One region of the Anaerobacillus sp. ABD4_527 genome, then DNA from elsewhere that is predicted to be linked to it. Evidence: riboswitches for the same ligand, from Rfam matches in the RefSeq annotation. Region 1 holds a riboswitch; each other region holds the start of a gene.
What was found. Region 1 has a riboswitch for S-adenosylmethionine ahead of ACXAHI_RS20665 (acyl-CoA dehydrogenase family protein). Riboswitches for the same ligand answer to the same signal wherever they lie in the genome.
Positions count from the first base shown of each region.

Region 2: it holds a riboswitch for S-adenosylmethionine, as region 1 does, so the genes downstream of both, ACXAHI_RS05010 (Na+/H+ antiporter NhaC family protein) here and ACXAHI_RS20665 (acyl-CoA dehydrogenase family protein) in region 1, are expected to answer to the same signal.
Region 3: it holds a riboswitch for S-adenosylmethionine, as region 1 does, so the genes downstream of both, ACXAHI_RS08980 (methionine ABC transporter ATP-binding protein) here and ACXAHI_RS20665 (acyl-CoA dehydrogenase family protein) in region 1, are expected to answer to the same signal.
Region 4: it holds a riboswitch for S-adenosylmethionine, as region 1 does, so the genes downstream of both, metK (methionine adenosyltransferase) here and ACXAHI_RS20665 (acyl-CoA dehydrogenase family protein) in region 1, are expected to answer to the same signal.

Region 1 covers NZ_JBSWXZ010000010.1:12,449-19,949, reverse strand. The annotation lists gene ACXAHI_RS20685 (MetQ/NlpA family ABC transporter substrate-binding protein) at 1-69, opposite strand, end outside; gene ACXAHI_RS20680 (methionine ABC transporter permease) at 87-746, opposite strand; gene ACXAHI_RS20675 (methionine ABC transporter ATP-binding protein) at 718-1,746, opposite strand; gene ACXAHI_RS20670 (LLM class flavin-dependent oxidoreductase) at 1,743-3,131, opposite strand; SAM riboswitch class I at 3,214-3,315, opposite strand; SAM riboswitch class I at 3,461-3,566, shown strand; gene ACXAHI_RS20665 (acyl-CoA dehydrogenase family protein) at 3,651-4,793, shown strand; gene ssuE (NADPH-dependent FMN reductase) at 4,842-5,372, shown strand; gene groL (chaperonin GroEL) at 5,969-7,501, opposite strand, start outside.
Region 2 covers NZ_JBSWXZ010000001.1:942,721-950,221, forward strand. The annotation lists gene ACXAHI_RS04990 (AbrB/MazE/SpoVT family DNA-binding domain-containing protein) at 1-91, opposite strand, end outside; gene ACXAHI_RS04995 (nucleotidyltransferase domain-containing protein) at 339-1,052, opposite strand; gene ACXAHI_RS05000 (hypothetical protein) at 1,224-1,685, shown strand; gene ACXAHI_RS05005 (hypothetical protein) at 2,138-2,815, shown strand; gene ACXAHI_RS05010 (Na+/H+ antiporter NhaC family protein) at 2,856-4,160, opposite strand; SAM riboswitch class I at 4,229-4,333, opposite strand; gene ACXAHI_RS05015 (alpha/beta fold hydrolase) at 4,415-5,254, opposite strand; gene ACXAHI_RS05020 (YolD-like family protein) at 5,344-5,676, opposite strand; gene ACXAHI_RS05025 (Y-family DNA polymerase) at 5,692-6,903, opposite strand; gene ACXAHI_RS05030 (SDR family NAD(P)-dependent oxidoreductase) at 7,178-7,501, shown strand, end outside.
Region 3 covers NZ_JBSWXZ010000001.1:1,720,401-1,727,901, forward strand. The annotation lists gene sufC (Fe-S cluster assembly ATPase SufC) at 1-665, opposite strand, end outside; gene ACXAHI_RS08955 (YuzK family famiily protein) at 983-1,135, opposite strand; gene ACXAHI_RS08960 (carboxymuconolactone decarboxylase family protein) at 1,382-1,753, opposite strand; gene ACXAHI_RS08965 (L-lactate dehydrogenase) at 1,918-2,868, shown strand; gene ACXAHI_RS08970 (MetQ/NlpA family ABC transporter substrate-binding protein) at 2,910-3,752, opposite strand; gene ACXAHI_RS08975 (methionine ABC transporter permease) at 3,777-4,445, opposite strand; gene ACXAHI_RS08980 (methionine ABC transporter ATP-binding protein) at 4,438-5,460, opposite strand; SAM riboswitch class I at 5,577-5,686, opposite strand; gene leuD (3-isopropylmalate dehydratase small subunit) at 5,927-6,508, opposite strand; gene leuC (3-isopropylmalate dehydratase large subunit) at 6,521-7,501, opposite strand, start outside.
Region 4 covers NZ_JBSWXZ010000001.1:1,464,646-1,472,146, forward strand. The annotation lists gene ACXAHI_RS07715 (phosphatase PAP2 family protein) at 1-155, shown strand, start outside; gene ACXAHI_RS07720 (glycosyltransferase family 4 protein) at 178-1,323, shown strand; gene ACXAHI_RS07725 (nucleotide sugar dehydrogenase) at 1,345-2,667, shown strand; gene ACXAHI_RS07730 (MSMEG_1061 family FMN-dependent PPOX-type flavoprotein) at 2,659-3,279, opposite strand; gene metK (methionine adenosyltransferase) at 3,449-4,645, opposite strand; SAM riboswitch class I at 4,843-4,953, opposite strand; gene pckA (phosphoenolpyruvate carboxykinase (ATP)) at 5,170-6,759, shown strand; gene ACXAHI_RS07745 (ABC transporter substrate-binding protein) at 6,888-7,501, shown strand, end outside.

The sequences.
Region 1 (7,501 bases):
GTCCCCACATGCCGATAATACACCGACTACTAGTAAGAGAACGATCATCACGATCGTATTTTTCTTCATATAAAAGCCTCCATCCATTATTTCTTATCTACTGTTTTCGCAATAAAATCACCAAAGTACTGTACGAGCTGAACGATGACGATCAATAGAATGACGGTCGTGAACATGACCGTATCATCATAACGGTAGTATCCGTAGCGAATCGCAAGATCCCCGATTCCTCCACCGCCGATCGTTCCAGCCATCGCCGAGTAGCCGATCAAACTAATCGCCGTAATCGTGAGCCCTGTGATCAATCCAGGCTTCGCCTCTGGCAAGACGATGTGTTTAATGATCATCCACGGTGAAGCACCCGCTGCTACGGCTGCCTCAATCACACCTTTGTCGATCTCACGAGCAGCCGATTCTACGATTCTTGCATAAAACGGAATCGCTGCAACGGAAAGGGAAACAGAAGCTGCCATAGGTCCAATCGTCGTTCCCAACAGAAGACTCGTTACCGGAAGCAAGAATACGAGCAAGATGATGAAGGGGACGGAACGAATCAAGTTGATGATGATGCCGACCGCTTGTTTCACCCATTTATTTTCTAAAAACAACCCTCGATCTGTGATAAAGAGGATGACCCCTAACGGGAGACCAATGAAAACAGCAAACAACAAAGCGATTCCAACCATGATCAACGTCTCAAAAAACGCGACGTTCAGTTCAGGCAAGAGCTCGATAATGTGGTCCATCGTTGATCACCTCCACGTTGTTTACTCGCTTCTCTAAGTAAGCGATCGCTCGAGACACTTCAGCATCCTCTCCACTCACATCCATGATGAACACACCGAGCGGCGTTTCCTGGATGTATTCGACTTTTCCATGCAAAATGTTGCCTTTCACATTAAACCTCTGCAGCATATCGGAAACGACCGAATCCGTTGCTAGATCGCGGAGAAACATGAGCTTCACTAGCTTCCCTTGTACATGTTCGATCAACGAATCAGGAAGATGGAACTCTAGTACGTTCTGAATGAACGTTTTTGTTAATGCATCTTTTGGATCCGAAAAAATATCGAACGTCGTGCCCGACTCCACGACTCTTCCCTCACGCATGACCGCACAGCGATGACAGATCTCCTTCACCACTTCCATTTCATGCGTGATGATGACGATCGTAATCCCAAGTTTTTGATTGATGTCTTTCAGCAATGAAAGAATGGATTTTGTCGTGTTAGGATCTAGAGCGGACGTCGCCTCATCACACAGCAACACCTTCGGATCATTTGCTAAAGCCCGCGCGATACTCACTCTTTGCTTCTGACCACCGCTCAACTGTGACGGGTATTTCTCCTTCTGATCAGCAAGGTCAACTACGCTCAATAAATGATCGACCTTTTCACCGATCTGCTTTTTACTAACTCCAGCAGCCAGAAGTGCAAATGCGACGTTCTCATAGACTGTTTTTGAAGCAACCAAATAGAATCCTTGAAAAATCATTCCGATCGATTGCCTTGCTTTTCGAAGCTCTTTATTCGATAGCGATAGCAAGTCGATTCCGTCAACGTGTACTGATCCTGTCGTCGGTCTTTCCAAAGCATTTATAAAACGTAGAAGCGTACTTTTACCCGCTCCGCTATACCCAACGATTCCGTAGATTTCTCCCTTTTCTACACGAAGAGAAACGTTATCGACAGCAACGATCTTGTCCTTCTTTCCATACTCTTTCGTAATCTCTCTTAGTTCGATCATCGCACGACTTCCTTACGAAAAGCGTAGTTTTTTCCTGGATGGTCGTCTGGCAGTCTTGCGTCTTTGTTGAAGAGCTTTTCACGCAGCGTACCTTCTTGATAATCCTTTTTATAAAGACCACGCTTTTGTAGTTCTGGTACGACTAATTCTACGAAAGCTTCCAAGTCTCCAGGCGTTACGAGGTGGTTCAAATTAAATCCATCTACTCCTGAAGCTTCGAATTGAAATTGAATCGCATCTGCTACATCAGAAGGGTTACCAACGATCACGCTGTTGCGGTCGATCGATTCAAAGCGATTCAACACCTCTCTTACCGTCAGCTTTTTCGGCGCATCCTTCGTCAACGTTGCCGCTTTATACTGACCGCCTTCTGTTGATTTCTTATATTCAAACGGCTCATCAAGGTCCATCTCTTCAAACTCTGCAACATCATAGCCGCTCGCACCGTATTGAGCCTTTGCTGCATCAGCACTCCATAGCTTGTTGTACGCCTCAAACTTCGCCTCTGCTTCCTCAGTCGTTTCACCTACGATCACACTTAAAAACGAGAAAATTTTCACGTGATCTGGATTTCTTCCATGCTTGACGGCACGCTCACGAATATCATCGGCATAGTAGTGGATTCTCTCAGGAGTCGGTCCTCCGACAAACACGCACTCCGCATGCTTTGATGCGAATTCTCGCCCTTTCTCTGATGTCCCAGCTTGATAGATCACAGGCGTTCGCTGCGGAGACGGTTCACTAAGATGCGGTCCTTCAACACTGAAATAGTGACCTTCATGATTGATTTCATGAACTTTGTCGGGCTCAACAAGCGTATCAGCTTCTCGATCTTCAACCACAGCACCATCCTCCCAGCTCCTTTCCCACAATTTGTAGGACACGTCCATATACTCATGAGCGATATCATAACGCTCATCATGACGAATCATCTTCTCAAGTCCGAAGTTGCGTGCCGCATTCGGTAAATAAGAGGTAACGACGTTCCAGGCAACTCGCCCTTTTGTTAGATGATCAAGCGTCGAAAATCTGCGCGCATTTCCAAAAGGTGCTTCGTACGTCGTGCTGACCGTAACAGCGAAGGAAAGGTGCTCGGTCACACTCGCCATCGCAGGGACAAGAAGTGCGGGATCATTGATCGGCACTTGCAATCCATCACGGATTGAAGGATCCTTACTCTTTTGGTACACATCATAAACACCAAGAACATCTGCAAAGAAGACCGCATCGAACTTCCCTTTCTCTAATGTCTTAGCAAGGTCGATCCAGTAGTCTAAGTCTTTGTATCTCTGATGACGCTGACTTTCTGGATGCTTCCATAGCCCATGTGAATTGTGCATCGAACTGTTCATGTCGAACGCATTCAAAATGATTTGTTTACTCATCTCTTTGAACCTCCACTCTTTTTTAAAACATAAAAAGGCCTCTTCATAAGAAAAGAAGAGGCCGTGAAAAAGCAACTGTCTTTTCTTATCCTTCAAGCATCGCTTGCTGGAATTGGCACAGTACTCAACCGAGTCTGTTGCCGAGGCTTCAAAGGGCCAGTCCCTCCACCTCTCTTGATAAGAAAGTTTGTTTTATTGAATTTAACGATGAATATACAGCACCGATCGATTCCCTGTCAACAAAAAATCAAAAAATTATTTCTTTTCTAATTACTTGTTGACATTGCGTTTATTTGTCCGTATTCTATTCTTTAACGCACTACCGCATACATTTATCTAGAGTCAGGGGAGGAATCTGGTCCAACGATCCTGCAGCAACCGCTTATCTTAAGCAAGGTGCTCATTCCAGCAGACTTTTTGTCTGAAAGATGAAGCTTGTATGGTTCGAATTTTGATGAGCCTAAGTCTACTTTCAGCTGAAAGTAGACTTTTTTTGTATAGAGAAAAAGGAGGATACCGATGCCATTTGCAACTGAAAAGCAGCCTGATTTGAAGGAAGAACTCACTGAACTCGTTGAACTTTTTAAAAGTAGATCTGCAAAATATGATGAAGAAGAAAGGTTTCCTTACGAGAACTTCGAAGATTTAAAGGCAAGGAACTTTTTATCACTCACTGTACCAAAAGAATATGGAGGCTCTGGTCTTAACTTGTACGAGTTCTTGAAAGTTCAAGAACAGCTCGCATCAGGTGATGGTCCGACGGCACTGTCCCTCGGCTGGCAGCTTGGCGTTATCTTAGAAATCGCTGAATCGCGAGCCTGGGATGAAGCGGTTTTCGAAAAAGTGTGCCACTTGATCGTAAACGAAAAAGCACTACTCAACCTTGCGCAAACTGAAAAAGCGACCGGCAGTCCTTCACGCGGCGGGATTCCTCAAACGACTGCTACAAAAACGCCGGAGGGCTGGATCATCAATGGACGAAAATCCTTTACGTCGATGGCCGTGGCGCTTGATTACTCCATCGTCACAGCTGACGTTGATCAAACCGGTAAGAAAGGGTTTGTCCTGATCGATCATAAGCTTGAAGGCGTACAAGTTGAGGAAACGTGGGACAGTATCTCCATGAAAGGGACAAAGAGTGATGATCTCGTGCTACATAACGTCCACGTTAAACCTGAAGATCTATTGGTAATTGAGGAGAACCACAAAGCATCTCCGAAAGGATGGTACCTGCAGATTCCAGCCGTTTACCTTGGCATCGCCTCTTCAGCCATGGATTACACGGTCGAATTCGCCTCCTCCTTCTCCCCTTCCACACTTCCTGGACCGATAAAAGACGTGCCAGAAGTAAGGAGAAAGATCGGCGAGATGCAGTTAGAGCTATTCAACGCTCGAGAAGTTCTTTATGCTGTCGCAAAGAGATGGAGTGAAAACCCTGAAGAGCGCCCGCATATGGGAGCGGACTTAGCAGCCGTGAAGCATATCGTAACAAATAGTGCGAACCGAGTCGTAGATTTAGCGATGCGCGTGGTCGGTGCTAGAAGCCTGTCTGCCAGCAACCCATTACAGCGCCATTTCCGAAATGTACGCGCAGGACTTCATAACCCGCCGACAGACGATGCGATTGTGTATAGTCTTGCAAACAGCGTGTTTGCTGACTAAGTATGTGTTAGAAAAATGTGATGACACTAGTTTAGGAGAGTGAAAACAATGAGCAATGTTGTACTTATTTACGGAGGAAACTCCCTTCAATCGAGACTAAAAGGAATCAAGGACTATGCAGAAAGTTATTTAAAGGAGCAGTCGATTTCCTATGAATCAATCAATGTCATCGACTTACCCGCTACAGATTTAATCACCGCTAACTTTAGCAGCACTGCGATTTTAGAAGCGAACGAAAAAGTAGAAAAAGCGGATGCCGTTATTATTTTGACGCCTGTTTATAAAGCTGCTTATACAGGGATATTGAAGACGTACCTTGATCTTCTTCCTCAAAAAGGATTGAAAGGGAAAGCCGTTCTTCCATTGATGATCGGTGGATCGTTCGGGCACCTCCTTGCGATCGATTATGCGCTTAAGCCTGTACTCTCTTCTCTTGGAGCGACGAATCTCCTTAGCGGTGCGTATGTGATCGACCAGCATGTTCAGCGTGGTGAGGGGAATGAGTTTATTTTGGATGAAGAGGCGAAAGAGCGGTTGAAGGGGAATTTGGAGACGTTGGTGGAGGAACTTAATATATAAAAAATAGATGACGAACGAGATGTTCGTCATCTATTTTTATGAGGAGCCAACTGGACATTTTTACTTGTAAAAACCAATTCGCTAGGCCATGACTCTTACACGCCTAACTAAATACGAAAGTTCATGGCACCATCAATCATAAGTACACATTTTCTAACTTATCATTTGCATTCCGAACATTATTCGGTTACTTTTACTATAGGCAACTTTTTTTCTTATAGGAAAAAGTCGCAGGGTAGTTCAAATGATTAGCCTGGTCTCCCAGGGTGGTAGCTGGGAGACTCCTCACTTTTTTAGGGGTCTCACTCAGTCTTGAAAGGCTCATTAAAAAGTGGGGATCAGTGCTATCTTTAAGATTCACCGAGGAGTTATTATTGTTGGAGTGATATGAATAACCCTTATACAACGATTATTTATGGTGGACGATATGATAAAAGCCTCTCAGGGTTTTAAACAGCTGAGAGGCTTTTCTTTTCACTATTTTTTAGAATTAATTCAAGTGATTAATAAAAAAAGAAAGAGCCAACCTCCTTTATAAGGAAGTTGGCTCTTGATTTAAATGGGTTGTTTCAGAAGGGGAAAATGTAAGGAGAACCTTACATCATACCGCCCATTCCACCCATACCGCCCATGCCGCTCATGTCAGGCATGCCGCCGCCTTCGTTTTCCTCAGGCTTATCAGCGATAACTGCTTCAGTTGTAAGAAGCATAGCAGATACAGATGCAGCGTTTTGTAGTGCTGAACGTGTAACTTTTGTAGGGTCAACGATACCAGCGTCTACCATGTTTACCCACTCACCAGTAAGAGCATTGAAGCCGATACCGATCTTCTCGCCTTTCAGGCGCTCAACAACTACAGATCCTTCAAGACCAGCGTTGTGAGAGATCTGACGGATTGGCTCTTCTAGTGCGCGAAGAACGATCTTAACGCCTGTTGCTTCGTCGCCAGATGCTTCAACAGCTTGAACTGCCTTCACAACGTTAACGAGCGCAGTACCACCACCGGATACGATACCTTCTTCAACTGCTGCGCGAGTTGAGTTAAGAGCATCCTCGATGCGTAGTTTACGTTCTTTCAATTCTGTTTCAGTTGCAGCACCAACTTTGATGACAGCTACGCCGCCAGCAAGTTTAGCAAGACGCTCCTGAAGCTTTTCTTTATCGAACTCAGACGTTGTTTCTTCTAGCTGAGCTTTGATTTGGTTAACGCGAGCAGCGATCTTGTCAGTTTCGCCAGAGCCTTCAACGATTGTTGTGTTTTCTTTCGTTACAACAACTTTAGAAGCGCGGCCAAGCTGCGTGATGTTTGCTTGCTTAAGATCTAGACCAAGATCTTCAGTGATCACTTCAGCACCAGTTAGTGTACCGATGTCTTCAAGCATTGCTTTACGACGGTCACCGAAACCAGGAGCTTTAACAGCTACTGCGTTGAACGTTCCACGAAGCTTGTTAACAACAAGCGTTGCAAGAGCTTCACCTTCAACGTCTTCAGCGATCATAAGAAGTGGTTTACCTTGTTGTACCACTTGCTCAAGCACTGGAAGTACATCTTGGATGCTTGCGATCTTCTTATCAGTGATAAGGATATATGGATCTTCTAGAACAGCTTCCATTTTATCGGAGTCTGTTACCATGTAAGGAGATGCATATCCGCGGTCGAACTGCATACCTTCTACTACTTCAAGCTCAGTAGCGAATCCTTTTGATTCTTCAACAGTGATAACGCCGTCGTTTCCAACGCGCTCCATTGCTTCAGCGATCAATTGACCTACTTCTTCGTCAGCAGCAGAGATAGACGCAACTTGTGCGATAGACTCTTTGCCTTCGATCGGCTTAGAAATTTTCTTAAGCTCATCTACAGCAGCTTTCGTTGCTTTTTCGATTCCTTTACGGATAACCATTGGGTTAGCACCAGAAGCAACGTTTTTAAGTCCCTCACGAACCATTGCTTGTGCAAGAACCGTTGCAGTTGTTGTACCGTCACCAGCAACGTCGTTCGTCTTGCTTGCTACTTCAGCTACAAGCTTAGCACCCATGTTTTCGAATGCATCTTCAAGTTCAATTTCTTTCGCGATCGTTACACCGTCATTTGTGATAAGAGGAGAACCGAACTTCTTCTCTAGTACCAC
Region 2 (7,501 bases), on a different contig from region 1:
TCACCTGGATATCAAGTGTGCGGCGCAGTTCTTTTGGAATGACGATACGGCCCAGTTCATCAATTTTTCTAACGACACCTGTGCTCTTCATGCTTATCACTCCTTCTTTTTAGCGAACGAAAACGTTCTTTATTTAATTTTAATAGTTTACTTGTCTACTAGCAAGCAAAAATGCTAATTTTTTTATAATTTTCCAAAATTATTCTAATTTCTTTTAACTATTGATACCCGCTTAGATAAAAAAACCGCCCGGCTAAACCGGACGGAAAAAAGGGGGAATTTTTAAGCTAGTTTAAAGTTACCCCCTTATGATCAAAACTAAACCACTTTTTTAAAAATTAATTTTTTCCGATTGAAAACCCCTCAAACAAGCGCCCTCCATACGGTGACATCTGACTATCTACGAATTTGATCACATCGTCTTTTCTTCCGGCTTTGAAATAACTATCAAAAACCTTTTCAAATTCACTAGCTAGCTCACTATCAAATTGTTTGAGCGCTCTCATAATCCATTTTGAAGAACCTGTCCAGTGGTTATTCATTCTAAGGATAAACTCATGCAGTTGCTCTAAGAGTGCTAAAGCGCAGCACAATTCTTCTCCCCTGTCTGTAGCACCAATAAAATCTTCTAGCACATCTGTCAAAAAATATCGCTTCAAACGAATTGTATCTTCATCCCAACTCTTAGGCCCCGCCTCTAAAATTCGCTTCGCTTCTTCTTTTAATTCTTTACAGCTTCCTTCATCAATCAGAATGATTCCTTCTGCAACCATTCGAGGCATTGAAGGTTTACCACGCTCACAGTCACTTTTATAAAAGGATTGATAGGTATTAAAATTATGTACATATAATTCTACCGGCCACTTTTTGTAATATAAGTTTTCCCTGTAAGAATTCGTAACCGAAGGATCGAAAACAACAAGATCAAGATCTGACGTTTTCGTACCCTCTCCTCTAACAATACTTCCAGCTAAAAGTGCTACGTTACAGTGAGGAAAGTGACTTTTTACAAGTTCCTTCGCATCATGTTTGGCAACCTCTAATCGTTTCATGGTCTTCCCCTCGCCTTTTTATTTTATTTTACATTGAGAAGGAAGAGAATCATACCTTCCACATTGATTAACATTTTGATACACTCTTATAGTACAAGATGAAGAAGAGTTGAATACACGTTTGGTCGTAAGCACAGACTTACTATACAAATGTTATTAACAGGAGGCACTATGCTAACTTTTGAAGAAAAGCTACACATTATAGAATCCACTTTCCCTGAATTAACACGTAAAGATGTGTCGCTGGGAAGAGTTAACTTTCACTATGAGGAAAGTGTTATGGATAAAAAGAACGTCGTCTATCATCTGCATCCTAGTGGAAACGGATTTGTCTATGGCGAGCTACTTGAAGAGTACCCAGTAGACGATAGAGGAATGGTTAATATCCGTGACTTCTCAAGTAATGACCTTCGAAAAATAATCGGAGAAGCGATTCACTCACTATCTGTTTTACCTGGAGAAGATATCGAAGAAGAAATCTGGATGAACGAAGAAGATCAAACGCTGCACCTCGCCTATGAGCCTGAGCTGGAGCTATGGAATGTGTATGCCGGTGACATGCTTGATGGCACTTTTCCTTCATATAACGAAGCGATTCAATACCTTGATGAAGAAGGCTTCATCCGCCAATAAAAATACCCCCAGCAACCTTTTGTTGCTGGGGGTATTTTCTATCTGAAACGATTCATATAAAATAACATTAACGATAGAGAAGGAAGAAGAAATGCATTTTCTAGCTTATGAACGTTTTTTCTCTCGAATTAGAAGGGATTGCAGCTTTATGTGAAGAAGCGAATGTTAATCGTGCTTTTCATCTTCAGTTACCTAACCATACTTGTTCACACGCTTGAATTGTTTGTAATTTTGTTTTAGAAAACAGCATTACATAGAGACTTTTGTCTCAAATCACTACACACCTTTTATTCTCTACAACGTGCCCCCTTAAATTACCATTCGGGGCGAATAATGTAAGTTGATAAGATAAAATGTTATAATATTCTTACTACTACATCTACCTTATTCTCAACACCCGTATCAACAAGAGATCAAAGACTAAGCTCAAAATCGATTCAGGGGGGTATTAGATGAGAAAAATACAACAAACGACAATTAATTCTGTTGTAAAATACGGACAAACAAAACTACCAAAGTCCGCCAATACAGAATGTCCTGAGTGCGGAAACACCGCTTCTTTCCATTTAAAATTCGATTACCAAATCAACCAAACGGTTTTTTCAACCTTTTCAAGATGTTCGGTATGTAAAGAATCCATTCTCTTTGTATTGATTAAAACGTCTACTAGCGATCAAGGTGAAGAAGTAGAGCTTTTTGTTCATCAAACTTCTTTCACTAGAGAACCTCTTGGCAGATTGGTTGGAACAGCAAGGCTTCCAGAAGATCTCGAGCGTGTCTATCGTTCAGCTGTTAACGTACATAATATGAAAGACTGGACTGCTACAGCAGTTATGGCAAACCGCGTTTTAGAAAGCATCACTAGAAGCTTTTTAGCTGAAAACGAACTTTCTCAACCTCTATCCAAACAGCTCGAAAGCCTGGCCAAACAAGTTGACCTCGAAGAGCCAATCGTACGGCTCGGGCAGCTGTTAGGCAAAGGAAGCAACCTTCACAACCTTTTATGCCTTGAAAATTCAGCAAGTGAAGAAACGGCTAATTTAATTATTGATTTATTGGACTCATTGATTGAATTTCTTTATATATTACCTCAAAAAATTGTGAACCTACAAAAGCAAATCGAAGAATAAACAAAACCAGGCCGTCATTTTGACAGGCCTGGTTGTTTCGTTACTCTACCGCTTCTTCTTTCCGAAATGAAGGGTAGTTGATGGTAATTGCCACAATACCAGCAATCGCTGTAAGAATTGGATAAATTGAATATGGTATGAGTGCCAAAGGCGAGATGGAAGCTAGTCCAGCCGCTGCTAGCAGCTGTGCGCCGTATGGGAGCATGCCCTGAACACTTCCAGAAAATATATCAAGAATACTTGCGGACTTTCGAGGATCAACTTGGTACTCTTCTGATATGTTCTTCGCGAGTGGTCCACCCATTATTATTGATATCGTGTTATTTGCCGTCGATAAGTCTAACATCGTAGCGAGTCCTGCGATACCAAACTCCGCTCCTCTTCTCGATCTCACTCGATGAAGAATTTTATCAAGAACGTACTGGACACCTCCATTATATCGAATGACTTCGATCATCCCACCAATAATCAATGCGATCATGGCGAGATCTTCCATCCCTTTAATGCCATCCGTTACCGTAGAAACGAGTCCACTTAAACCAAACGTTCCGTTAAATAAGCCTACTGCACCCGCGAACAACGTTCCACTTACAAGTACAATAAGCACATTTACCCCTGCAATCGCTGCAATCAATACGCCAAGGTATGGGAGGACGGAGATAAAATCAAATGGTTCACCTCCACTTACTGTCGCTCTTTCCCCTACCGTTAAGAATCCATATATAATGGCAGTAATAACTGCTGCCGGTAAAACGATGAAAAAGTTCACCTTGAACTTATCTTTCATTTTCGTGTTTTGCGTCCGAACAGCTGCAATCGTCGTATCGGAAATCATCGAGAGGTTATCCCCAAACATCGCTCCTCCAATGACCGCTGACAATGTCAAAGCTACAGGAATCCCGGATTGCTCTGCAATTCCAATTCCAATCGGAGCCAATGCTACGATCGTTCCCATCGAGGTTCCCATCGATATTGATATAAAGCACCCGATTAGAAACAAACCAACAACGAGAAGGCTTGCTGGTAATATAGAGATGCCGAGATTCACAATCGAATCTACCGCACCTATCTTTTTCGCTGTTTCAGCGAAGGCTCCCGCTAATAAGAAAACAAGAATCATTAAGATGATATTGGAGTTTCCTGCTCCACGACAAAACACCTCAACCTTTGTCATAAAGCTTTCTTTCCTGTTCATTGCGAGTGCAACGCCTGCAGCGATCAGTGAAGCAAGCACAACAGGCATGCTATAAAAATCTTTTGTTACAACTGCCGTTCCGATAAAAAGTAAAATAAATATACCGAGTGGAAGCAGTGCAAAGCCGTTCCCTTTTATGTCTTTATCCATGGTGTTTCTCCTTGTTCATAAAGTTTGTAGCAATCAAAAAAGCCCACTTCAAGAGAAGAGGGCTTTCACTCTTATCTCTCAAGATCTCTCTTGCTGGAAGCAGCACCTTTCTGACATACCAGAGGTTGCTGAAGCTTCTCAGGGCCAGTTCCCTCCACTTCTCTTGATAAGAACTATTCGATTTAGTGTTATGAAGTTTATCACGCATTATTCTGCTTCGTCAAGAATAAAGTCGAACCGTGTCGTTCTGCGGCTTACGCCTGAATAAATTTCTGAATGTCTCTTAAAATGGAACGTGGCTGCTCTTCAGGGAGAAGGTGACCCGTCTTTTCGTATACGATCAGCTCTGAATTCGGTAGATCTTCTGCCAGCCGTTTTCCAATTTGAAGCGGTACTACTCGATCATGCTCCCCCCATATCAGTAAACTCGGCGTATGAATTCTCCTCAATTCTTCTTGTGACAAATCCCCCTCACGATCTCGAATCATTCGTACGAGCGAACGGAAAATCCCTTCATGGAAGAAAGGCTGAACATAACCATCCACCATCTCTTCATCGATTAAATTTGGATCGTAAACGCAGTTCATCAAATTCCCTTTTGCTCCTTTTCGCGAAAGCCAGCGCTTTAAATACACTGAGAAAAAGGGCAAATAAGAAGAGTACACTAAACTCTGTCTCGCTTTTTCAAGGTAGCCTGAACTACAGAGCAAAATATTTTTCTTAACTAGGTCTTCATCGATACTTGCTGCTCTTAATGCCACTTGCCCTCCCATGGAATGACCAATCATAACGGTCTCGTCAACACTTAGCCGCTCGAGTAGTTCGATCACGACTTCCGCAAAGTTTTGATAAGAGTGAACAAACCGACTCGATTTTTCACTTCTTCCAAACGGTGGGAGATCAACGGCTACAATCGTGTAATGCTTTGAAAGCAAGGGAATCAATCTTCGATAACTAAAAGTGGAAGATAAAAACCCATGCAGTAATGTTAGCACAGGACGGTCCGACGTCACTTCGTTCTCATGATACTCATAGTGAATATCAATTCCTTTTATGTTCTCCTTATAATGTTTGAGACTCTCTACAGATAGCATCTGACAGTTCACTCCGTATACTAGTTTGTACGTATTTTACCCCTTTTCGCCGAGGAAAAACGTCTTCTGTTGTGGGGAGTGTTACCATCTTAGTCGCCTTCACCAATATGCACGAGGCTTGCAAACGAAATGTTCTGCCTCTTCTCATCTAGATCAACAATTCGTAATTCTTTATTGAGCTGGTCGATATAATGAACATATCCTGTCAACACGTTCTTCGTACCGTTCTTGAAATAATGAAATGTAAGCGGCTGGTGAAATGCCATCGCTTCACAAATGGTGTCGTTCATCTCCTCAATCTTCTGCTCATCAAGCTCAGGCTGTTCTCTTCTCCGGTCTTCCTCTTTCCATTCTCTTAACTCTTTAACATGCTCTGGTAACATCATCGATGTCCATTTAATATTTCCTCGGTCACGAATCATCTTATCAACCCCTTTCTATGCTTTGTGACCTCCGACAAGCTTACTTCGATGCAACGCTGTACCGGCTTTCGTGTAGGAAACAGCGCGAAGCAGAGAATCGGATCCGTATTTCTCCCGTATCGAGTCCATTACGTATCCAAGGTCTCGCTGCTTCGGCCGTTTCAAATTGAAAAGGTTGAGCTGCACTTCCTCGTCATCACAAATATTTGAAAGAGCGATTGAGATTTTCCGAACCGTTTGCCCTCTATAAAATTCCTGAAAAAGCTGCAAGCACACGTCATAGATTTCAAGCGTGATGGAGGTGGGGCTGTCGATGCTTCTCGACCTGTGAAAACCGCCGCCTCCCTCGTCTTTACTATAGCCGATTCCGAGGCTGATCGTACGCCCAGCTTTTCCGGCTCTTCTCGCACGCCTCGCTACTTCTTCACTCATTTCCAAAATAACGTGTTTGATTTCTTTTTGCTCATGATAATCACGAAGTAGAATCTGACTTTTACCAAAGCTGATCTGCCCCTGCATAATCGGAGCTCCAATGTCAGAGAGATCTACTCCCCATGCATGGTGATAGAGCTGATTGCCCATCACTCCGAACTTTTGTTCAAGAAGATGTAACGGGTATTTTGCGAGCTGTTCAACATTCATAATCCCCATCCGATTTAAAGTGCGCTCGAGACGCGGACCGATCCCCCACATTTTACTTAGAGGCGAAATAGACCAGAGCTTCTCAGGGATATCCTCATACGTCCATTCAGCAACGCCATACTTCTTCGCCTCTAAATCCAGACAAAGCTTCGCCATCAGCATGTTAGGACCTATACCGATCGCACATGGTAAACCGAACGTTTCACTGATTTCTTTCCTGATTTTATTAGCCGTCTCAAAGCGTCCTCCCCACAGACGCTCAGTCCCGTCGATTTGAAGAAAAGATTCGTCCACACTGTACGTATGGATACATTCTTTTGGAACATACCGATGAAATAACCTTGTGATCTCCATCGATTGTTTCAAATAGGATGACATTCTCGCATTCACGATATGAATACGGGGATCATCAGGAATTTCAAAAAGCCTGTTTCCTGTTCGGATATTAAAATCTTTTTTTAGTGCAGGCGAGGCCGCTAAAACCACACTACCCTGACGCTCCGTATCTCCCACGACAGCAAGATGACACGTTAAGGGATCGAGCCCCATCTCGACCGCAGAACAGCTCGCATAAAAACTTTTCATATCAATACACAAAATGGTTTTCTTTTGTAACGTTGAATAATCCACCTTCACCACTCCTTTCAAATAATCGAAAATAAGAACACTAGTTCTATATATCTATACCCGTATTTTACCCGAATATACGTTCGTATATCAATAAGTACTTTCTTCCAACGCACTACAGCACGAAGATAAGAAACAAATTTAGCAGAGCAATTGTGGCCATGTGGTACTTTGGGGTTTCGTGTTTCATTGAAAGAGGGAATCGTTACGTAAAATATAAGGAGGAAATCATATGGGAATTTTTAGAGAGGATGCATTGAAGCATCATCATATTGTCGTAACTGGAGCTACCGGTGGAATCGGATATGTAACAGCGAAAGTAGCGGTACAAACAGGTGCAGCAGTAACGATCACAGGACGGAATGAAGAAAAGCTTTCAAAATTAAAAAAAGAATGCGAGGAACTGATGGAAGGTGCAAAAGTCACGAGTATTGTTGCTGACCTAACAAACACAGAAGACCGCTCGCACCTTATCAAGAAAGCTGCAAAGGAAAACGGACCGATCACTGGACTCGTAAATTCAGCAGGTATTGGCGGTGGGGATACGTTAGATTAC
Region 3 (7,501 bases), on a different contig from region 1:
ATCATTACGTGTACTTTATCTGGAGTAATGTAGTTAAGAAGACGCTGATAGTGAGTGATGATTAAGCAACCGAACTCTTCATTACGCATTGCATTAACACCTTTTGAAACAACTTTAAGAGCGTCGATATCTAGACCAGAGTCAATCTCATCAAGAACTGCAATCTTTGGTTCTAGCATCATAAGCTGAAGAATTTCGTTACGCTTTTTCTCACCGCCTGAGAATCCTTCGTTAAGGTAACGCTGAGCAAATTCTTCGCCCATATCAAGCTCAGCCATTTTGCTATCTAGCTTTTTGATGAATTTCATAAGAGAAATTTCATCGCCTTCTTCACGACGAGCATTGATTGATGTACGTAGGAAATCAGCGTTTGTAACCCCGCTTACTTCACTTGGATATTGCATAGCAAGGAAGAGGCCCGCTTTCGCACGCTCATCAACTTCCATTTCAAGCACATCTTCATCATCAAGAAATACTTTACCTTGAGTGATTTCATATTTCGGGTGTCCCATGATAGCGGAAGCAAGGGTAGACTTTCCTGTACCGTTCGGCCCCATTACTGCATGAATTTCGCCACCATTTATTTCAAGGTCTAGTCCCTTGATAATCTCTTTTCCTTCAATGGAAACATGAAGATTTTCAATCTTAAGAGTTGATGCTGCCATTTGTGAATACCTCCAATAACGTTTATACTATTCCTTCTTCCTTCCTTATTGTATTAGCTATAAGGTTTATGTCAAGGAATGTGTGCTGAGTCATTCTCAATCTATTTTCATTCTAATTTTATAACAAATCCAAACTATTATCAAGGAACGAGAAATGCGTCCTTAACTAGAGTTAACAACATCTATGTGTCCTATTCAGACCTCAAATCTCATCCAAGAATAAGCGTATCATTTCCTTATAAGGGAAACAACGGATGTTGTACTCATTTCAAAATAAAAAACCAGTCAGCGACTGGTTTTAAAAACGTATTGCTGATTCATTTTTGCAATTTACGGTCGAATTCACTTACCAACATCAGACTTTGGCGATGATCCATGTCACGATCGCGCTCTACTTGCATTCGTTTGTTAAAATTCCTGCTATATTCTGCGTATCCTACTCCGTGAGACTGGAACATTGCCTTTTCCATTTCAGGTGTGTGGTTTAACCGCAAGGGGCTAATAATGAATCAATCCTTTCAGTAATTGGTTATTTATTTACTCACTTAATTTACCACTTTAATACAGTCGCCTACAAATGCCATATACACCAATTACAAAGGAAATAACCTGCTCTTCTATGTTTTGAATATATTGAAAAGTATAAATCTTATCTTTCCTTCGTTTAAGAAGCAATTCCATTACCGTGCATATATATAATGGAAGAAACTCGTTGTTTAATGCTTCATTTGATTAAGATCCGTAATACATTCTTGAACGAGGGTTACAGCCTGACTCATGGAAGCTCCTCCACCAAAAGCTGCAGTTACTCCAACTGTCTCGAGGATTTCCTCTTCCGTGCATCCTTGATCTAAGCACCCTTTCGTATGGTAGATGATGCAATACTCATCTTGAGAGAAAATGGAGATTCCAAGAGCAATCATCTGCTTTTCCTTCTTAGTAACCGCACCCTCTCTAAAACAAGCTTCTGTAAAAGCATTATATTTCTTAGCTATTTGGGGCATTTTCTCAGTAAAGACTCCAAGACCTTCCTTGTAGTCATGCAATGCTGTTTGTGCAAAATTTGTATTTTGTTGTTCTTGCGTCACGTCACATTCCTCCTTCAATTATTCAGAGTTAGTATGAGAAGACAATCACAATGCTATCCATAAATTTAAAGAGAAAAAAATTTAAACGATATGTGAGATTTATCACATGAATAAAGGGAAATGTTCGTTAAGATATAACTATAAGAAATAAAGGAGTGGATGATATGTTTGAAGGTAAAACAACACGAGTTGTTGTCATTGGAACAGGGTTCGTAGGGACTAGCTATGCATTTTCTTTGCTTAATCAAGAAGTTGCAAATGAGCTCGTATTGATTGATGCCAATAAAGAAAAAGCTGAAGGAGAAGCAAGGGACCTTAATCATGGCATTCCTTTTGGTGCGCAGATGAAAATTTGGGCAGGTGATTATAGCGACTGTCGTGATGCTGATATCGTTGTGATTGCCGCTGGTGCGAATCAAGCGCCTGGCGAGACTAGACTTGATTTGATCGATAAAAACACGAAGATATTTAAAGAAATCGTAAATAATGTGATGGCAAGTAAGTTCGATGGAATATTCATTGTCGCTACGAATCCCGTTGATATCCTTAGTTATGCTACATGGAAATTTTCAGGACTTCCAAAAGAGAGAGTCATTGGCTCCGGAACGATTTTAGACACGGCAAGATTCCGATATTTATTGGGAGAGTATTTTCATGTAGATTCTAGAAATGTTCATGGCTACATTTTAGGAGAGCACGGTGATACTGAATTACCAGTGTGGAGTCACGCTACTATAGGTAGTAGACCTGTACTTTCATTAATTGAAGATTACCCGAATGGGAAAGAAGAGCTTGATTCCTTGTTCACTGATGTTCGTGATGCCGCTTATCACATCATCAACCGCAAAGGTGCTACACATTTTGGTATTGCTATGGGACTTCTCCGATTAACAAAAGCCATTCTACGTAACGAAAATTCTATTCTTACCGTTTCTACTTTGTTAGAAGGAGAGTATGGCTTAGAGAACCTTTATATTGGTGTACCAGCCATTGTTAATAAAAATGGAATAAGAGAAGTTATTGAACTAGATCTTACTCGTGAAGAAATGGATCAGCTAAATCATTCAGCAAAGACTTTGACTGATGCGATGAAACCTGTACTCTTAAACAAATGATAGAAAAGAGGGTTCTCCAATATGGAGAACCCTCTTGCTATTTATTCGTTTACAGGAACAACAGCTCCATCATACTCTTCTTTAATGAAGGTTTGAATATCTTCAGAACGGAGAACCTCAACAAGAGTTTTTACAGCTTCGTTATCCTCATCACCTTTGTTAACAGTGATGACGTTCACGTATGGAGAGTCAGACCCTTCAAGTGCAATTGCATCTTCTTGTGGATTTAAGCCAGCATCGATCGCATAGTTCGTGTTGATCATAACAGCATCGCCTTCGCCTTGCTTATAGATCTGAGGAAGAAGGGAAGCTTCAACGTTTGTTTTAAAGGTAAGGTCTTTTGGATTTTCAGCAATATCTTCAACTTGTGCATCTGTTGGATCGATACCTTCTTTGATTTTAATTAGACCTTTTGCTTCTAACAATTGAAGCATACGACCATGGTCTGATACAGAGTTACTCATGATGATTTCTGCACCTTTAGGAAGTGCATCAAGGTTTTCATATTCCTGTGAATAGACACCGATCGGCTCGATATGAATTCCACCAGCGTTTACGAAATCATAGTTATCGTTTTCTTCCATTTGTAGCTCCATATAAGGCACTGTTTGGAAGTAGTTCGCATCTAACTCACCGTTAGCGAGCGTTTTGTTCGGAAGAATGTAATCCTGGAAGCGCTCGATTTCAAGAGTAATTCCTTCTTCCTCAAGAAGCGGCTGTGCTTTTTCTAGAATCTCAGCGTGTGGAACGTTTGATGCACCAACAACTAGTTTCGTTTCTTCACTTTCTGATTCAGAGCCTTCGCTGTTACCACCGTTATTGCCTCCACAAGCTGCTAAAGCTGCAAGTGCAACAACTGACAAAAGTAGTACTAGTTTTTTCATGGTTTCTCTCTCCTTTTTTATATCTTATCTTTTATCCATAGCTCGCGTTGTAACATCTCCAATAACCTGAAGAACTGCTACAATAGCGAGAATTAATACAGTTGCGACAAGCGTCACGTCGGGATTATTTCGTTGGAAACCATCTAGATATGCGAGATCTCCTAATCCTCCAGCCCCAACGACACCTGCCATCGCTGTATAGCTCACTAGAGCGATCGCAGTTACTGTGATTCCTGAAATCAATGCTGGCATCGCTTCAGGAAGCAACACTTTAAAAATAATCTGGCCATTCGTAGCCCCCATAGCTTGGGATGCTTCGATCACTCCCTTGTCTACTTCTCTTAGAGCGATTTCGACCATTCGTGCATAGAAAGGGGCAGCCCCTGCAATAAGTGCTGGCAATGCAGCATTAGCTCCCAGCATCGTACCAACAATGTATACAGATAGTGGAATAAGCAAAATAATTAAAATGATGAATGGAATCGAACGGAACAGGTTTACAATCCCTGCAACAAAACCATTAATATATCGATTTTCCCAGACGTTTCCCTTTGAAGTTAAGAAAAGCAGCAGGCCGAGTCCAATGCCGAGTATAAACGTTGCGAATACAGAGATCGCGGTCATGTAGATCGTTTGTAATGCCGCTTCCCACATATCTTCCCAACGTACATTAGGAAATAGTGAACTAAGCATTTGGAATCACCTCTACTTCTACTTTCTGATCACGTGCATAGCTCAGTGCTTTATCAATAGCAGCTTGTTCTCCTTTTAGTAAGACCGATAGCTTACCATAAGGACCATCCTGAGTATGGGTGACCTTCCCTTGAATGATGTTCACTTCGATCTGAAACTCTCTGATTAACTTCGTTACAAGAGGTGAACCCGTAGCTCCTTTTACAAAGGTAAATTGTACGAGAGTCCCTTCTGCAGTTTCAGTGAGGTGTGTAATCGATTCTTTCATTTCCTCAGGCTCACTCAGCTGATTTACAAAGTCACGGGTGATCGGCTGCTGGGGATGATGAAAAATATCAAGTACTGGACCTTCTTCAACAACACTGCCACCTTCCATGACCGCAACACGATGACAAATCTTTCTGATCACGTGCATTTCATGAGTGATCAACACGATCGTTAGTCCTAGCTCTTTATTAATTTTCTTTAATAGGTCGAGAATACTATCTGTGGTCTTCGGATCCAGGGCCGATGTCGCTTCGTCACAAAGTAACACTTTAGGGTTATTAGCAAGTGCCCTCGCAATCCCAACTCGCTGTTTTTGACCACCACTTAGTTGAGATGGATACGCATCTTCTCTTCCCGATAACCCAACGAGGTTGATCAACTCGTCCACTCGAGCTTTTCTTTTCTCTTTCGGCACACCCGATATTTCAAGAGGGAACGCAATATTTTCTTTTACAGTACGTGACCAGAGAATATTAAAATGCTGAAAAATCATTCCGATTTCTTGTCTTGCTAGACGAAGTTCCTTGTTATTCAACTTAGATAATGCTTTGTCATCTACTGTTACGCTACCTTCAGTTGGTCGCTCAAGTAGATTTAACATGCGGATAAGTGTACTCTTTCCAGCGCCACTATATCCGATAACTCCGAAAATTTCGCCTTTTTCAATTGTAAGATCAGTATTCTTCACCGCTTCTACTGGTCCAGAGGCTGCAAAGAACGTCTTCTTTATACCTTTTAACTCAATCATTTGCACACATCCTTTTACCTTACGATGTCCCATCACAATAGGTTGATTTTAAAACCTTTTGAAATAAAAAATGCCTTTCCGCTATGAGCAGAAAGGCACTTGAAATCGATGTCTTTCTCTCATTTCTCAAAGCATTTGCTTTGCAGGAATTGGCACCTTCTCAAACACGCTGTTTGACGGTTGCCGGGCTTCATAGGGCCAGTCCCTCCACCTCTCTGAATAAGAGATATTTAGTTATTAACACGTTACTCTAGTTAAGTACTAAATCGAATTCTAGCATGGGACTTTTAGTGTGTCAATCGATGAGTAAAAAGTCCGAATTTTTAAATAAAACTAGCTGCCAGAGTTTCAACTGCTCCTCTAAAATCAGCCCTCTTTTCTGACAGCGTAAAAGCGCTGCAATCCATACAGCGCTCGCGCCAATGCTTCAGTTGTATCTCTATACGGAGAAAACATGCTATCTTATTTACGCTCTTTGATTTTCATACTGCTCGATTTTATCCTCAAGTGAAAGGGTTCTAGATACTTCGTCCCACCCGTTCAACAACATTTCCTTCCAATACGGATCGATTTCAAACGATACGTGTAGCCCATCGTTATCACTAATAGATTGGTTTTCGAGTTGAACAGTGAGTGAATAACCTTCGCTTGCCTTTGTAAATAATTCTGCAACGGTTTCTTGAGGAAGAGCGATTGGAAGGATACCGTTTTTCACACAGTTGTTGTAAAAGATATCTGCAAAGCTTGGTGCGATGATCACTCTAAATCCGTAGTCTAATAAAGCCCATGGCGCATGTTCTCTCGATGAGCCGCAGCCGAAGTTTTTACCAGCTACTAGGATTGAAGCCGACCTGTATTGCTCTTCATTTAAAGAGAAATCAGACCGTGCGAGTCCATCATCATCGAAACGCCAATGATAGAATAAGAACTGTCCAAACCCTTGTCGCTCGATCCGCTTCAGAAATTGCTTTGGTATTATTTGATCTGTGTCCACATTCACCTTTTCTAGAGGATAGACGACACCTGTATATTCATTGATAGGTTCCATGATTTCACTCCTTTACACGACAGGCTGCTTCATTTTTCTTGCATCTGTAAATTTGCCTTCCAAAGCAGCGGCGGCTGCCATGGCAGGACTGACTAGATGCGTTCTAGAACCATTTCCTTGCCGTCCCTCAAAGTTTCGGTTCGATGTAGAAGCGCATCGCTCTCCTGGTGGAACGATGTCGTCATTCATCGCAAGACACATACTGCATCCCGCTTCTCTCCACTCGAAGCCGGCCTCAATAAACACTTGATCTAGTCCTTCTGCTTCCGCTGTTTCTTTAACAGATTTAGAACCTGGCACGACTAGCGCTCGAACATTGTGGTGTACTTTCCTTCCACGAACAATATTTGCTGCGGCTCTTAAATCACTAATCCTAGAATTTGTACAAGATCCGATAAAGACATGTTGGATGTCTATATCCTGAATTGCCATCCCAGCTGTTAACCCCATATACGTTAAGGCCTGTGCGATTGCTTTTTGATCAGCAGGATCTTCATAGTCCTCTGGAAAAGGCACTCTACCGTAGACGGATGATCCCATAGATGGATTCGTACCCCACGTAACCTGAGGTTCTATCTCATCAGCATGGATCTCTAAAACGTCGTCATACGTTGCGCCTTCATCAGTAGCAAGGTTTTTCCATTCTGATATCGCTGCTTGGAATTCCTCTCCTTGTGGAACATGCCTTTTCCCCTTTAGGTAGTCAAACGTTACCTCATCAGGGCTGATTAATCCTGCTTTAGCACCGGCTTCTATCGACATGTTACAGATTGTCATCCGCTCTTCCATCGACATCTTTCGAATTGCTTCACCTGTATATTCAAGAATAGCACCTGTTCCAGCATTCACTCCAAACTTCGCTATGATTGCAAGAATGATATCCTTCGCCGTTACACCTGCGCCCGGGTGACCATTCACTCGGACTTCAATTGTTTTTGGAGAGGATTGCCAAAGAGTTTGAGTTGAAAGAACATGTTCGACTTCACTCGTTCC
Region 4 (7,501 bases), on a different contig from region 1:
TATTCATTCCATCTCTTGTAGTCCCACTACTGGCGATTGCAGCAACAGTAGCTCTCTCACGTATTTATCTTGGTCATCATTATCCATCTGATGTTCTTGTTGGAATCATACTTGGAATGGGCAGCGCTTTTATTTCTGCAATTTGGTTAGCTTAAACAGATGAATGGAGGGACGATTATGAAGTTAGCGCTTTTCACGGACACCTACTATCCAGAAGTAAACGGTGTGTCAAAAACTCTCGGGAGATTGACCTCATACATGGAGAGGCATTCGATCGAGTACAAATTGTTTGCTCCTGATACAAATAATGATGTGGACTTATTCTCTAGCAACATCCATCGTTTTGCCAGTACAAAGTTCTTCCTTTATCCAGAATGTAGAATGGCCCTTCCTAAGTTAGGGCTGCTACGGAAACAATTACAGGGCTTCAATCCAGATTTATTACACATTGCTACCCCATTTAATATCGGATTAAGCGGACTGCATTATGGAAAAAAACTTTCTATTCCCATGGTGGCTTCTTACCACACGAACTTTGACTCTTACCTCAATCATTATCATCTCGAGTGGTCCGCTCCGTTTATTTGGAAGTATCTACTTTGGTTTCACCAACCGTTCTCATCTATCTTCGTTCCGTCTAAAGATACCCTCGATCGCCTTCAAGAAAAAGGGTTTGATCAGCTTAAGTTATGGAAACGAGGGGTAGATTGTACGCAGTTCTCTCCCTCCAAAAAGTCTAATGCTGTAAGAGAACGGTATGCCATCAAAGAAAAGTATATCTTTTTATTTGTGAGTAGACTTGCTCCAGAAAAAAACCTTGAAACACTCAGGAAGGTGATGTGGAAGCTTCCACAAGGGATCAAAGACCACTCACGATGGCTAGTCGTAGGAGATGGACCATCCTTAGCGAAATTCAGAGAGAATCTCCCAGATAATGTAACCCTTACTGGTTATAAGCATGGTGAAGAGCTTTCTGAGCTATATGCGAGTGCAGACTTATTCGTTTTCCCTTCAGCTACCGAAACATTCGGCAATGTAGCGCTTGAATCTCTCGCATCAGGCACACCAGTTATCGCTGCAAATGCAGGCGGTTTGATCGAAGTGGTTTCTCACAATCGTAACGGTTTCCTTTGTTCTCCTTATTCAGAAGCAGACTATATACGTTCTATTGAAAGGTTACTAGAAGACCCAATCGAACGTCTAATGATGGGGTATGAAGGTAGAAGGTATGCCCTTACTCAATCCTGGGATGCCATATTCGGCAGGTTGGTTGAAGATTATGAAACCGTAATCGGAAACAAAAAAGTCGCGCAGTACGCCTAAAACCGTGAGAGGAAGAGTGACATGAAATTAGCAGTATTTGGAGCAACCCGTATAGGAGTCACAGCAGCAGCTACGTTTGCAACAAATGGGTATGACGTTATTTGCGCTGATGACGATAAAACAATCATTTCAGCACTTAAGAATGGGTCTGTTCCTTTCAACGAAAGTGGTTTACAGGAACGATACAATGAGGCCGTTAAAACGGGCATGTTAGCCTTTTCTACAAATAAACTGGCAGCAGCAGCAGAAGCTAGTTATCTCCTTTTCACTGAATCGCTTCCAACAAATGAAGACCAAGTTCCAGATCTTACGAACCTTTACCGTTTCATCAGACAAATTGCAGTGAGCGTTCAATCTCACAAAACATTTATTATTAAGAGTACGGTCCCACCTGGAACTACGACAAGAATCCATAATATTCTTATCGAGCAAGGATTGACTGTACAAGATTTCGAAGTTATTCACAATCCAGACTTCTCACGACCGGGGACGATCGTGAAGGATTTTACACATCCATCTGATTTAATTATAGGCACCTCCTCTTTGAAGGGTTGTCGATTGATGGAGTCATTCTATGCTCCACTGACGGACGCTCTTCAATTTATGGATTATGCTAGCGCTGAACTGATGAAATATGCGTGCCACACATACCTTGCATTGAATAGTTCTTGCCTAAATATGATCGCAGGTATGGCAGAGAGATACGGAGCAGATGTGGAAGTTATACACGGGGCACTCCGTGCAGATCCACGAATGGCACAACACTCAAGACATCCAGGCTCTTTCTATCAAGGTAACGAAAGCATATCGAACGTTTCAACGTTTAGAGAAATGGAAAGCCAGTCGTTTTCTAGCTCAAAGCTTATTAATTTGATAGAGGAAATTGAACGTTATCAACCAGAAATTCTTACACAAAAACTTAAAGATTTTCTAGGAACACTTCATGGCTCGATTATTGGGGTTTTAGGAAATTCATATACAAAAGAAACTCCCTCTCCTTCAGACCTTGTATCGAAACGGCTTGAAGAAGAAGGGGCTGAAGTGAGATTCTTTGATCCTTCTATGGAACATCACCACTCGAGCCAGTACCGTTCGTTGATGAACGATACTGTTTCAAACTGTGATGCTTTGCTATTATTAACCGAATTACCTCTTATTCAGAATGTTGATTGGGGTCAATTGGTGAAACGTCAAAGATTGCCTTTACTCGTGGATGGACATAACTTATTCACGTTGGAAGAAGCAAGGATGATCGCCGATGAGCATGACCTAATTTATTGCTCAATCGGAAGACCAAACATCTATAAAGGGTTAGGAGCCATTTCTGTTCAACAGTCAATATAGTCGCTGTGAGTAACTTTCCCTCAATGTCTTGCTAACAGAATCGCTTTCAAGCTTCGCATGGTCTGCGAGCATCTTTGCGGCACTTGGTAACATTTCTGTATTCGGCCAATAGTCTTGCTCAAAAAGATGAGAACGCTTTAATGCTTTTCCACAATGAATAAAACATTCGACCACTTCTACTCCTATTCCTAAAGAAGGAATATTACCAAATGCCTCGCAGTCTTTAAGTAAGCCTTCCTCTTTAACGATACTCGCTTTACCGTTGATTCTAAGGCTTTCCTCCCTGCCTGGAACAAGAAATAACAGCCCTACATTGGGATTCTCCAAAATATTAAGTAGGGAATCCATCCGTTTGTTCCCCGGCCTTTCCGGGATTAGAATGTGTTTTTTATCGATCACTTTCACAAATCCTGGTTGGTCTCCTCTCGGGGATACATCGCTTCCCGAATGAGATGCTGTAGCGATTGTTAAGAAAGGTGAATGCGAGATGAATCGTTCACAGTTATCGTCTAAGAAGTTGATCACCTTGTTGGCAGCTAACTTCCCCGGCTCTCCTCCAATCGAACGTAACTCTTCTAGCGATTCAACTTTCTGTCCAAAAACGTCTGACATGGTAGCCCCCCTAACTAAATCTCAACTATTTTAAGTTTACCATTAAATGGCTTTTGGACGTTGGGTAGTTCTGTCAAATGACGTTATATAACCATTTCGCTACTTAAACCGCACAAAAAAGCTGTCGAGAATATCTCGACAGCTTGCTAGGCCTCTTAGGCTTACTATTTTATTGGTTAGCACCCTTTTTAAGAGCTTCTGCTTTATCAGTGTACTCCCATGGTAATTCGATGTCCGTACGTCCAAAATGGCCGTAAGCAGCCGTTTGTTTGTAGATTGGGCGTCGCAGATCTAACATTTTGATAATCCCTGCTGGACGTAGGTCGAAGTTATCTCGCACAAGTTGTACTAGCTTCTCTTCAGATACGGTTCCAGTGCCAAACGTATCGATCGAAATCGATACAGGTTGAGCAACTCCAATCGCGTAAGCCAATTGTACTTCACATCGATCAGCAAGTTTTGCTGCTACGATATTTTTAGCTACATAACGAGCTGCATAAGCCGCTGAACGGTCAACCTTTGTAGCATCCTTACCTGAGAATGCGCCACCACCATGACGTGCATATCCACCGTAAGTATCCACGATGATCTTACGACCAGTTAACCCTGCGTCACCTTGAGGTCCACCGATTACAAAACGACCAGTAGGATTAATGAAATACTTTGTATCTTCATCGATCAACTCTGGAGAAACAACAGGTTTAACGACGTGCTCTTTAATATTTCGCTGAATTTGCTCAAGCGAAACTTCTGGATGATGTTGTGTAGAGACAACGATCGTATCGATACGTACCGGCTTACCTTCTTCATCATATTCTACTGTAACCTGGGTTTTGCCATCTGGACGAAGATAAGGTAGAATTTCCTCTTTTCTTACTTCGCTTAAACGACGTGCTAACTTATGAGCTAATGAAATCGGTAGAGGCATAAGTTCAGGTGTTTCGTTACAAGCATACCCAAACATCAATCCCTGGTCCCCAGCGCCAATATCTTCAATCTCATCGTCAGACATCTGTCCTTCACGTGCTTCTAAAGCCACGTTCACACCAGCTGCAATATCAGCTGACTGTTCATCGATCGATGAAAGGACTGCACATGTTTCAGCGTCAAAACCATATTTAGCACGTGTGTATCCAATTGTTTGGATCGTTTCACGAACGACTTTCGGAATATCTACATAGTGAGATGTAGTGATTTCTCCGGAAACCAACACGAGTCCAGTCGTGACTGTAGTTTCACATGCAACGCGCGCATTAGGGTCGTGCGCAAGAATATCATCCAGAATTGCATCAGAAATTTGGTCTGATATTTTATCTGGATGCCCCTCAGTTACTGATTCAGAAGTAAACAAACGACGATTACTCACTTAAGTACCTCCTTAAGGATTCATTCCTATTTAATATAGTGTAATGGATACGGTACTCATTTCCCTAATAGTGTTGTCGAAACGAGACATCGAATTCAATATTAATCGGTAATATTACGCTTTTTTCCAAAAACGACAATAAAAAAGCCCTTTCCTTCATCATAAAGGGAAAGGAGCTGAAGTCTCTTGCCTTTCGCCTCTTATCTTCCAAGACAATAAGTCTTGCAGGTTAGCACCTTAATCCACTATGTGAGGAGTTGGTTGCTGAGCTTCATAGGGCCTGTCCCTCCGCGTACTCGGGATAAGAGTATCCATTCTCGAAATATAATATCGTAGTTCGCTTTCTCTGTCAATCTAATGACACAAGCCCTAATTAGAAAGGTCATTCACCTTTTTTTCACTTTTCAAGGAAAAATCCATAGATTAGTATAGAATAATTAAATGAATGTGTTATACTAATTTTGAGTTAAACAAGTTCAGAAAAAATCTTGATGAAATACTATTATAAAGGATGGGTTTAACGTATGAAAACAGCTTCCTTCTCTTCACCACTTTTGGATGCCATTTTAAATAAGAATAATCCGCATGTTAATTTATCAGTTTCTGAACTGGTAGAACGTTCACTATCGATGAAAGAGGGAACATTAACATCCACTGGCGCTCTTCGTGTTGAAACAGGCAAATACACTGGACGTTCTCCAGAGGACAAGTTCATTGTCCGAGAAGAATCAACAAAAGACAAAATCAACTGGAAAACAAACCAGTCTATCTCTTCAGAACATTTTGAAAGCCTTTACACTAAGGTTCTGGATTACCTGGGAGAGAAAAAAGATCTTTATGTTTTCAAAGGGTTCGCTGGAGCTGACCAATCAGCAAGACTACCCATCCAGGTTATCAATGAATATGCGTGGCACAACTTGTTCGCACATCAGCTATTCATCCGCCCAAATGAATCTGAGTTAAAAGGACATGAAGCAGAGTTCACTGTCATTTCTGCACCTGGTTTTCAAGCTAACCCTGACAAAGATGGCACGAATTCAGAAACGTTCATTATTATTTCATTCGAAAAACGTACCGTCTTAATCGGTGGCACTGAGTATGCAGGTGAGATTAAGAAATCGATCTTCACTGTCATGAACTACTTACTTCCTGAGCGAAATATCCTTTCCATGCACTGTTCGGCGAACGTAGGAAAAGAAGGCGATGTGGCTCTCTTCTTCGGTCTATCAGGTACAGGAAAGACGACACTATCAGCAGACGCAAACCGTCGCTTGATCGGTGACGATGAACATGGCTGGTCCATGAACGGCGTCTTCAACATCGAAGGTGGCTGCTACGCTAAATGTATTAATTTATCTAGAGAAAAAGAGCCTCAAATTTGGGATGCAATTCGATTCGGCACTGTTCTTGAGAACGTTGCACTAGACAACAGTTCGAGACTGCCTGATTATGATGATACAAGTTTAACTGAAAATACGCGTGCTGCATATCCGATCGATGCAATTCCAAACATTGCAGTTCCGAGTGTGGCTGGTCACCCTAACACGATTATCTTTTTGACTGCAGACGCTTTCGGAGTTCTACCGCCAATCAGTAAACTGACAAAAGAACAAGCGATGTTCCACTTCCTATCTGGTTACACAAGTAAGCTTGCCGGAACTGAAAGAGGCGTTACGTCTCCACAAGCAACGTTCTCGACTTGCTTTGGTGCACCGTTCCTACCACTTCCTGCTCACCGATATGCAGATATGCTGGGTGAGAAAATCATGGAACATGATGTTGAAGTCTTCCTAGTAAACACAGGCTGGTCAGGCGGGAGCTACGGCGAAGGTGAGCGTATGAAACTTTCTTATACTCGTTCGATGGTTCATGCTGCTCTAAACGGTGAACTTGACAGTGTCGAAACGAAAAAAGATCCAATCTTCGGTTTACACGTTCCTGCCCATTGCCCAGGTGTTCCTGCAGAAGTTCTTCAACCGAGGCAAACATGGAATGACAAAGATAAATACGATGAGAAAGCAAAAGAACTAGCGACTCAGTTCGTGAAAAACTTTGACAAATTCTCAAACGTTTCAGATGAGATTAAAAACGCAGGACCTACTATTGATTTATAATTCACAAAGCACCCTCAGCGGGTGCTTTTTTATTTCCTGTTGCTTGTAGGCAAACACACAATGATGCTTTCTACATAAGCTATAGTATTTCAACGTGCTTATTTTAAAGGCAACAGGAGGTTATTCAAATGCCAAAAGGCTGGATGACGAAAACGATCATATTTATCGCAATATGTTCACTTTTTCTTATGTCTGCATGCAGTAATAACAGTGATAACACGGTAAGAGTTGCCGAAGTAACCCGATCCATCTTCTATGCTCCTCAATATGTTGCATTGTCTGAAGGGATATTTGAGAAGCATGGAATCAATGTTGAACTAACCACGACATGGGGTGGAGACAAAACGATGACAACGCTCCTATCTGATGGAGCAGACATCGCACTCGTAGGATCTGAAACCTCTATTTATGTGTATGCCCAAGGGACTTCTGATCCAGTAATCAATTTTGCGCAACTCACACAAACAGATGGCACTTTTCTTGTTTCAAGGAAGGCGATGGAACATTTTAAATGGATCGATGTAAAAGGAAGTACATTTCTTGGTCAGCGTAAAGGTGGAATGCCTCAGATGGCAGGAGAGTTCGTTCTGAAAGAAAAAGGCATCGACCCTCACAATGATATGACGCTGATCCAAAATATTGATTTCGCCAACATCGCAAATGCCTATGCTTCTGGAAAAGGAGATTTTGTGCAGCTTTTTGAACCGACTGCCAGTATCTTTGAAGCTCAGGGACTCGGCCA